DNA from 3 places in the Mesorhizobium sp. L-8-10 genome. Region 3 is predicted to be linked to each of the others. Evidence: predicted binding sites of a transcription regulator. Region 3 holds the regulator's gene; each other region holds the start of a gene.
The links. The regulator HrcA, encoded in region 3, represses chaperone genes, less so after heat shock. The targets are predictions, from matches to a motif close to GTTAGCACTCNCNNNNNGNGAGTGCTAAC.
Positions count from the first base shown of each region.

Region 1: a site for HrcA is predicted at 1,206-1,234, ahead of JN280_RS08860 (co-chaperone GroES). Genes of this name have one in related genera too.
Region 2: a site for HrcA is predicted at 1,928-1,956, ahead of groES (co-chaperone GroES). Genes of this name have one in related genera too.

Region 1 covers NZ_AP023263.1:1,903,309-1,906,580, reverse strand. The annotation lists gene groL (chaperonin GroEL) at 1-793, opposite strand, end outside; gene JN280_RS08860 (co-chaperone GroES) at 835-1,152, opposite strand; gene JN280_RS08855 (hypothetical protein) at 1,658-1,921, shown strand; partial or broken gene JN280_RS40100 (hypothetical protein) at 1,918-2,217, shown strand; gene JN280_RS08850 (hypothetical protein) at 2,213-2,356, shown strand; gene JN280_RS08845 (hypothetical protein) at 2,504-2,839, shown strand; gene JN280_RS08840 (DUF1488 domain-containing protein) at 2,836-3,099, shown strand; gene JN280_RS08835 (transglutaminase-like domain-containing protein) at 3,112-3,272, shown strand, end outside.
Region 2 covers NZ_AP023263.1:7,533,465-7,536,736, reverse strand. The annotation lists gene groL (chaperonin GroEL) at 1-1,514, opposite strand, end outside; gene groES (co-chaperone GroES) at 1,580-1,876, opposite strand; partial or broken gene JN280_RS35100 (Tn3 family transposase) at 2,241-2,732, opposite strand; gene JN280_RS35095 (arylamine N-acetyltransferase family protein) at 3,001-3,272, opposite strand, start outside.
Region 3 covers NZ_AP023263.1:354,229-357,500, reverse strand. The annotation lists gene JN280_RS01580 (ImmA/IrrE family metallo-endopeptidase) at 1-561, shown strand, start outside; gene JN280_RS01575 (DUF4411 family protein) at 558-1,061, shown strand; gene hrcA (heat-inducible transcriptional repressor HrcA) at 1,140-2,210, shown strand; gene JN280_RS01565 (putative quinol monooxygenase) at 2,226-2,522, shown strand; gene grpE (nucleotide exchange factor GrpE) at 2,734-3,272, shown strand, end outside.

The DNA.
Region 1 (3,272 bases), 1.5 Mb from region 3:
TGACGACGAGCGTGGCGAGTGCCTCACCCTCGACATCTTCGGATATGATCAGCAACGGCTTGCCGCTTTGCACCACGGCTTCCAGAATCGGGAGCATGGCCTGCAGGTTGCCGAGCTTCTTCTCGTGGATGAGGATATAGGGCTCCTCCAACTCGACGCGCATCTTCTCGGCATTGGTGACGAAATAGGGGGAGAGATAACCACGATCGAACTGCATGCCCTCGACAACGTCGAGTTCCGTCTCGGCGGTCTTGGCCTCCTCGACCGTGATGACGCCCTCATTGCCGACCTTGTCCATCGCCTTCGCGATCATCTCGCCGACGGTGGCGTCGCCATTGGCCGCGATGGTGCCGACCTGCGCGATCTCTTCGGAGGATTTGACTTTCTTGGCGCGCGCCTGGATCTCCTTGACGACGGCAGCGACGCCCAGGTCGATGCCGCGCTTCAGATCCATCGGATTCATGCCGGCGGTAACCAGCTTGGCGCCCTCGCGCAGGATCGAGGCGGCGAGCACCGTCGCCGTCGTCGTACCGTCACCAGCCAGGTCGTTGGTCTTGGAGGCCACTTCGCGCACCATCTGCGCGCCCATGTTCTCGAACTTGTCGGCAAGCTCGATCTCCTTGGCGACGGTGACGCCGTCCTTGGTGATGCGCGGTGCGCCATAGGCCTTGTCGATGACGACGTTGCGGCCTTTTGGCCCAAGAGTCACCTTGACGGCGTTGTTCAGCAGTTCGACGCCACGCAGCATGCGGTCACGCGCATCGGTGGAGAATTTGATTTCCTTGGCAGACATGATGTCGGCTCCAGTTCGGTTCTGAGATGCGGGATCGGAGATCAGGCGGCCTTGTTGGCGGCCGTTACGGTCTTCTCGACGATGCCCAAGATATCGCTCTCCTTCATGATCAGGAGATCTTCGCCGTCGATCTTCACCTCGGTACCGGACCATTTGCCGAACAGGATCGCATCGCCGTCCTTGACATCGAGGGGTATCAGCTTGCCGCTTTCGTCGCGGGAGCCGGGTCCGACGGCGATCACCTCCCCTTCCTGCGGCTTTTCCTTCGCCGTGTCGGGGATGATGATGCCGCCTTTGGATGTGAGCTCGCCTTCCGCACGTCGAATGACGACGCGGTCATGCAGGGGCCGAAATTTCATGGGGGTTCTTTCTGAGGCCGCGCATAGGGCGGCCACCTCAGATACATAGCGACCTTGGCACTCGAATGATAGGAGTGCTAACTGTATTTCTTTTAAAAGAACGTAATTCTGGAAATCAGATCGCATCTATCGATACGATATTTGTTGTTTTCAATAGGCATTTCCTGCCTTCTCAGGGATTTTTATTTTTATGGAAAGGGCAATTGTTCAGTTCCATATAAAATAAGATCCATGTGACCCTTGCTTAGTAGGTGGATAAATCCCATATGTGAATCTCGTTGATTTGGCCGACTTGGCTTCTAGCGGTGTCAGAGACCCGCCATTCACCACCGAATTCTCGATAGCGAATGCATCAAGCGCCGACCCCGGCGCGCATATCGCTCTGTTCGAACCCAGGAATGAACCCGCCGCTGACCACGGATGTACTGGCAGCACGGACATTCATTCCGGTTCGAATGGGAATATGCAGGAAGCGCCGTCGCGTGCTTCTGCGGAGGTATCGACCATGACAACGCGCACCACACACAAGATCGTCCGGTTCTCCGCACCCTTTACGCTGCCCGGCTTCGACGCCGCGCAGCCTGCCGGTGACTATCGCGTAGACCAGGATGAGGAGCTTCTGGAGGTATCCTCCCGCCTCGCCTGGAGACGTGTAGGCGCCTTCATCCACCTGCCCGCCATCGGCATTGATGGCCAGACACATCAGATGGCGCCGATCGATCCTGCGGATCTCGACGCCGCTCTCGAAAAGGATCACCAACAGTCATGATATCAACAAGTCCCATCCGGCGCGCGAGCCGACCCGCCCGGCAAGAAGCTCCTGCACATCTCTTCACGATCGGGCAGGCTGTACGGCTCAAGGGCGGTTTCGTCAGGCCAGCATTGCCCGCCGATATCTACCACATCACCGGCACGCTGCCACCACGGGGAGATTCGCTGCAATATCGCATCCGCAACGATGACGAACGTTATGAGCGGGTAACAACGCAGGACAGCCTCGAGCCGGTCGACATGTCGCAATCCGGCAGTGGCGCAACTCTCATCGAAAGGACGTTCGGACATGGCTAAGGGCCAGAAACGAAGCAATCGCGAGATCAGAAAGCCAAAACAGGAGAAGGCCCCACAAAAGCCGGAAAGCAGCTTCGGGAACCAGATCAAGGTTGCCGCAAATGCCAACGGACCCCGCGGCAAGGGCAAGAACTGAATCTGTGATGCTCCTGCGGGGCAAGGAAGGCGATGCCGCTCAACATGCCGCAACGACCCGACGCCATGACGATTACCGATCGGGACGGCGCTGGATCTATGCCGGCGCGCTCGAAGCCGACGTGCCGAACGGAGAAAGGACACGACCATGAACGCCCCTAACAGCTACCCGGAGCAGACACGCAAGACCGCGGACTTCGCCATCGACAGATGGGAAAACGAGGGCGGCGCGCACGGCCATGACTCCCCGGATCTTCACTATGGCCGACGTGTCGAGGCGGATCGCTCCTGGACCGTCTACCATGTCTTCACGGGGGTTCCGGCCCGCATCGACGGCAACACGATGATCGGGCTGACTCAGCGTGTTGCGACCGACGGCATGCTGTCGCTCAATCGCCGCAACGAAGCGCGCCGCCGAGATGGAGGCGGCCCGATGGCAGGCATCCGGACCGCACCAAGTACGGCAGAGGAATGCCGACGGTGACGCTCGAATTTCCCAATCCGAGCCGCAGCTTTGACGAAGTGCGCAACGCCGTTCGCTTCATCGGGCATGACGGCATGTTCGAGGTGCCATTCTTTGTCGAGACCTCAGCGCTGGCAAAACCCGGCAAGACGCAACTGTCCGAAGCCGACTGCCTGACGGCTTTCGATACGGCGCGCAGTTCGATCCACGATGTCGCGCGCGAGGCCTACTCCCATCGCCGCCAAACCTCCTATACGCTTACCGCCGCCGATTTCCGGTAGAGGCACAAGTCAATGCTGATCCGCTATGGCTACGAGATCACGTTGACCTGCCAGCAGCCGACTGCTCTGGTGTGCCTGCTCTCGGTTCACGACGACCGTGCCCCCGACATCAGGGTGCCGGAGACGACGTTCACCACGCCCGATGTACCCGTATCGACCTACCGAGATCTGCT
Region 2 (3,272 bases), 1.3 Mb from region 3:
TGGAGAGCCGTGCGCACGACCTTGACCGGATCGACGATGCCCATGGCGATCATGTCGCCATACTCGCCGGTCTGGGCGTTGAAACCGAAGGTCGCGCCCTTGTTCTCAAGGATCTTGCCGGCAACGATCGAGGCTTCCGCACCGGCGTTGGCCGCGATCTGGCGGGCCGGAGCCTGCAGCGCACGACGCACGATGCTGATGCCAGCGGTCTGGTCGGAGTTTGCGCCGACAGCGTTGATGCTCAGCGAAGCGCGCAGCAGGGCAACGCCGCCGCCGGCAACGATGCCTTCTTCGACGGCTGCGCGGGTCGCGTTGAGCGCGTCGTCAACGCGATCCTTCTTTTCCTTGACCTCGACTTCGGTCGCGCCGCCGACGCGGATCACCGCGACGCCGCCGGCCAGCTTGGCCAGACGCTCCTGCAGCTTCTCCTTGTCGTAGTCCGAGGTGGTCTCCTCGATCTGCTGCTTGATCTGGGCCACGCGGCCCTGGATCTCTTCCTTCTTGCCGGCACCGTCTACGATGGTGGTGTTCTCCTTGGAGATCGACACCTTCTTGGCGCGGCCGAGCATGTCAAGGCCGACGTTCTCGAGCTTGATGCCGAGGTCTTCCGAGATGACCTGGCCACCGGTGAGGATGGCGATGTCTTCCAGCATGGCCTTGCGGCGATCACCGAAGCCCGGCGCCTTGACGGCGGCGATCTTCAGACCGCCACGCAGCTTGTTGACGACCAGCGTGGCCAGGGCCTCGCCTTCGACGTCTTCCGAGATGATGAGCAGCGGCTTCGAGGTCTGCACGACGGCTTCGAGAACCGGCAGCATCGCCTGCAGGTTCGAGAGCTTCTTCTCGTGCAGCAGGATGTAGGCGTCCTCGAGATCGGCAACCATCTTGTCGGCGTTGGTGACGAAGTAGGGCGAGAGATAGCCGCGGTCGAACTGCATGCCTTCGACGACTTCGAGTTCCGTCTCGGCGGTCTTGGCTTCCTCAACCGTGATGACGCCTTCGTTGCCGACCTTCTGCATCGCTTCCGCGATCATCTTGCCGACCGACTCGTCGCCATTGCCGGCGATTGTGCCGACCTGGGCAACCTCTTCCGAGGTCTTGATCTTCGTGGCGTTCTTGATCAGCGTCGAGACGACGTCGCTAACCGCGAGGTCGATGCCGCGCTTCAGGTCCATCGGGTTCATGCCGGCGGCAACCGCCTTGTGGCCTTCCTGGACGATCGACTGCGCCAGAACGGTTGCGGTCGTGGTGCCGTCACCGGCGATGTCGTTGGTCTTCGAAGCAACTTCGCGGACCATCTGTGCGCCCATGTTTTCGAACTTGTCTTCAAGCTCGATTTCCTTGGCGACGGTGACGCCGTCCTTGGTGATGCGCGGGGCGCCGAACGACTTGTCGATAACGACGTTGCGGCCCTTGGGGCCGAGCGTGACCTTCACCGCGTCGGCGAGGATGTTGACGCCGCGCAGCATGCGCTCGCGGGCGTCACGGGAGAATTTTACGTCTTTGGCAGCCATTTTGTACTCCTGGGCATTTCGCCCGAAATTCAGATTGGATGGTACGGATGAAAGGCAGCGGCGTGTTAGCCGATGATGCCCATGATGTCGGCTTCCTTCATGATCAGAAGGTCTTCGCCATTGAGCTTGACTTCGGTGCCCGACCACTTGCCGAACAGGATGCGGTCGCCGGCCTTGACGTCCAGCGGAACGAGCTTGCCGGCTTCGTCGCGGGCGCCGGAACCGACGGCGATGATCTCGCCTTCCTGCGGCTTTTCCTTTGCCGTGTCGGGTATGATGATCCCGCCGGCGGTCTTGGATTCGGATTCGACTCGGCGAACGACCACGCGGTCATGAAGCGGCCGCAAATTCGACTGTGCCATTTTTACTATCCCTGGTGCGCAGGTTGAAAGGTTCTCCGTTGCCGGAGGGTGGTTAGCACTCGCTATTGGGGAGTGCTAAGATGATCGTGAGATAGGCTGTAGGTTCGTACTTAGTCAAGACGGGCGGGGGGACGGACCGGAGGGCAAAAGATGTGGAATCGGCGCGGAAGCCGGACCCCCATTTACGGCGCAATCCCACTGCCTACGCGCGTTTCGGCCGTAAGCTTTGGGCCGACTTTTGTGTCTTATTTGGAATGTGAAATTATGTGAAATTAACGGCCGAGCAGTCGGCCGGAATCGACGGCCAGCCGAACAGTCTTGAGCCTTTTGCAATTCATCCCTAACCTCGGGTTGCATCGCCAAAAGGAGCGCTCATCGCTTCGGAGAACGTGCGGAACTTCCGGTCCTTGAGGTTGCGTAGTCGCGGCGCGAAGCGTTTGCCGATCAGGGCAAACAGCCCGAAGACGTGATCGCTCGCGCCGCCCGTATCGGTGAAGTGTTCCTGGATGTCGAGGATCGTGTCCTGGTCGAACAGCCCATCGAGCACATAGGCTGCCTCGCTTTCGGTCGGGCTGATCGGCAGGATGCTGAAGTAGCCGTACTGATCTGACAGATGGCTATAGAACTTCGAGCCCGGCTCGCTGCCATAGTGCAGATTGACGTCGCCGCGCTTCGCCGCTCGGTCGCTCGCGCGAAAGAACTGCCCATCGGATGACGCGGTCGTTCCATTGCCCCAAAATCGAGAATGTGGATGCCGGGTGTGCGCATCGGTGATGCATGCTTGCGCCGCGCGATAGGTCTCCGACCGGGCATGGAAGGTTCTCATCCAGCCGATCTGGTGAGCGCTAGTAGCGCGCGGTGGACACGGCAGCGCAGCCTGATGCTGGGTCGACTGGTATGCTTGATCGCTTGTGGCGACACCGTAACCGACGCTCACCTTTCCAATTCGGAGATCATGGTTAGAGCTGCCGATTGGCTGCCACCGCTGACGGCTGGTGAGCGGTCTTAAGCGAGCAGGGTCATTTACGTATGGGGCTTCGAGTGATGCCACACACGGTGCCTGCAAAAAGGGCAAATCCGACTGCTGAAAACCGCCGCAGTGCAAGGCTTGACGGCCTTCTTTCCTATACCCGTCCACGCGACCCAAGCTTTTCCCACAACGAATCAATCGTGGACCGAGGAAGGTGCAGCCGAAAAACATCGGACAAGACTCGCTGCAGTTCGCTCTTCGTTTTGAGGGTTTCTGTTTCCTCAATTTGGTTCCGAATCAAGCTGAAATCCTTGTTGAACAAGTTCGCAGGCCCTTCGGCTGTCAGCACGCTCATCATGAGGCTGGATGGAAACGGCGAACGGTCCCAGCGAGCGCAGATGAAGTTGGCGCCCTCAAAATCTGAGG
Region 3 (3,272 bases):
GTTTTCGGGAACGAGGCGCCTAGCGCGCAGGCGTTTACCCTGGCGCACGAACTGGCGCACGTCGTTCTGCGGCAGAGCGGCATCATCGCGCCGCTTGCGCATCCGAATCAAGGAGGCAAGACACACACCGAGGCTTGGTGCGATCAGTTTGCCGCGTCGTTCCTGATGCCCAAAGAGGCGGTGATTCAGCTTCTCGGCGAGGTGCCCGCGCGTCGTCTTGATTCCATATCGGATGATCGCCTGTCGTCAGCGGCAAGCGCTTTCCGGGTTAGCCCCCATGCGATGCTCATTCGCCTAGTGCATCTCGGCTATGTGGATCGCCTCTACTACTGGGAGATAAAAAAGCCTCATTTCGACCAAGAGGAGGCTAACTATCGAGCCTTTGGACGAGCATCGTATTATGGTACGAGGTACAAGAACGCGCTGGGTGATCTTTATACCGGCCTTGTTATGGAGGCCTGGGCGAACGGCCGCATAACAAATCACAACGCGGCTCAGTATATGGGCATAAAGAACCTGCAGCATCTTTACGACATACGCGATCATTTCGGTGTGCCGTGAGGAGGTATTGCTTCGATACATCTGGAATCTCGAATCCGCTGGAAACGATGCCAGAAGACATTCACAAGACGATGTGGGCGGGGTTCTGCGAACGAGTCGAGGACGGACTGATCGGCGCCACAACCGAAATTCACGATGAAATGTGCCACATCCCCGGCGACGTGGGCGCGTGCCTGATCGCAAACAAATCGACGATCGTACTGGAAGTCGGCGAGGATTGGGATTGGCGAACCTACATCGAGCACGCCCAGCGGATGCAGGTTGATCACAAGGACTTCATCTCCGAGTTCACCGGCGGATCGGCCAAGACGATCTGCCTGAATGATCTTACCATCATTGCTCTTGCGAAGACTCTTGGCTTGCCGGTCGTCAGCATGGAAAGGCTGGTGTCGGAAGACCCTAGCACGAAGAAAAGGCGTATTCCCAATATCTGCAAGGCTGAAGGCGTGGAGCACCTAAGCTTCAATGATTTCCTTCGTAGAGAGCAGCTGACCTTCTAGCCACGCCGCTTTGCCGCGGGCCGTTGAGTTCCCCGCCAGCCTGTCTATATCATCGGTCATCAGGAGCTTTCCTCGTCGATGACGAAACCGGTCGTGGATCAGACACTGCAATCACTCGATGCGCGTTCGCGCGACATCTTCCGCCAGATCGTCGATACCTATCTCAAGGACGGCGAGCCGCTGGGCTCACGCAACCTGTCGCGCATGCTGCCGCAGTCGCTGTCGCCCGCCACCGTGCGCAACGTGATGAGCGACCTGGAGCATCTCGGCCTCATCTATGCCCCGCATATTTCGGCGGGCCGGCTGCCCACCCAACGTGGCCTGCGTTTCTTCGTCGATGCCTTCATGGAACTGGGCGACCTCTCCGACGAGGAGCGCCGGGTGATCGAGGCCCAGGTCAAGGCATCGGGCAGCGGCGCGACGCTGGAGCATGTGCTGACCGAGGCCACGCTGATGCTATCGGGCATGTCGCGTGGCGCGGGTCTGGTCGTGGCCGCCAAGAACGAGGTGGCGCTGAAGCATATCGAATTCATCCAGCTCGAGCCGACGCGGGCGCTCGCCGTTCTGGTCTCGCAGGCCGGCGACGTGGAGAACCGCGTGCTCGACCTGCCGGCCGGCGTCACCGCCTCGCAACTCCACGAGGCCTCGAATTTCCTCAATGCCCATATACGCGGCCGTACCTTGGCCGAGGCGCGTGGCGAGATCTCACGACTCAAGGACGAGACAAAGGCCGCGCTCGACACGCTTTCGCAGGATCTGGTCGAGCGCGGGCTCGCCGTCTGGGCCGGCGCCGAAAGCGGGTTGCCGGCCCGGCTCATCGTGCGCGGCCGCGCCAATCTGCTCGAAAACGTCACGGCCCAGGCCGATATCGAACTGTTGAAGCATCTGTTCGAGGATCTGGAGACTCAGGACGGGCTCATGCAACTGCTCGACCTTGCCGAACAGGGATCGGGCGTTCGCATCTTCATCGGGTCGGAGAACAAGCTCTTCTCGCTGTCGGGTTCGTCGTTGGTGGTGGCGCCCTATCGCGACAAGGATGCGCGCGTCATCGGCGCGCTGGGCGTCATCGGCCCCACCAGGCTCAATTATGCGCGCATCGTGCCGATGGTGGACTACACGGCGCAACTGATCAGCCGAATGATGCGCTGAACCACGGGGGAGAATATGTTCGGTCTTATCGGCAAGATGCGAGCCCGGCCCGGCGAACGTGATGCGCTGATCGCAATCCTGCTCGAGGGCACCGAGGCGATGCCGGGATGCCTGAGTTACGTCGTGGCGAAGGATCCCGCCGATGCCGATGCGATCTGGATCACGGAGGTCTGGGATGGTGCGGCGAGCCATAAGGCCTCGCTGTCCCTGCCTGCCGTGCAGGCGGCCATCGCCCAGGCGCGGCCGATGATCGCCGGGTTCGATTCCCATGTGGAGACGGAACCGGTCGGCGGCGTCGGCATTTCCGGCTAAGCAGGTTTCGGAAAAGTGTCCACGGTTTCCAAGAGCCTGCGGCAAGAGAAGAGTTTAGTCAGGTGAAGCGTGGGCGAAGCCGCGCAAGCCCCCTTGGCAGCTTTCGCTTCGGGTGGGTTCGGCTAGGAATGGGGTCCCCCTCCGCCCCTTGATTTTTGCGACCCGAACATCGATATCGGGCGCGACTTCAGGAACTATTCGAGAGACGGCGATGAGCGACCAGGCAAAAGACGAACGCGCGCCCGATGAGACCGCGCTGAACGAGGCCGCGAACGGCAACGAAGCTGCGGGCGCTGAGACCGGCGGCGACTATGAGGTCGTCGTCAAGCTGATGAAGGAGAACGAGGAGTTGAAGGACCGCGCGCTGCGTGCCGCGGCCGATATGGAGAATCTGCGCCGGCGCACCGCGCGTGAACTCCATGACGCGCGCTCCTATGCCATGGCCAATTTCGCCCGCGACATGCTGTCGGTCTCGGACAATCTGCGTCGTGCCATCGATGCGATCCCGGCTGAGGCCAAGGCCGCTGGGGATGCCGGCTTCAAGACCCTGATCGAGGGCGTCGAGATCACCGAGCGCGCGATGCTCGCGGCGCTCGAACGCCATGGTGTCAAGAAGCTGTCGCCGGAAGGCGAGAAGTTCGACCCCAACTTCCACCAGGCGATGTTCGAGGTTCCCAATCCCGACGTTCCGGCCAATACGGTCGTGCAGGTGGTGCAGCCGGGCTATTCGATCGGCGAGCGCGTGCTCAG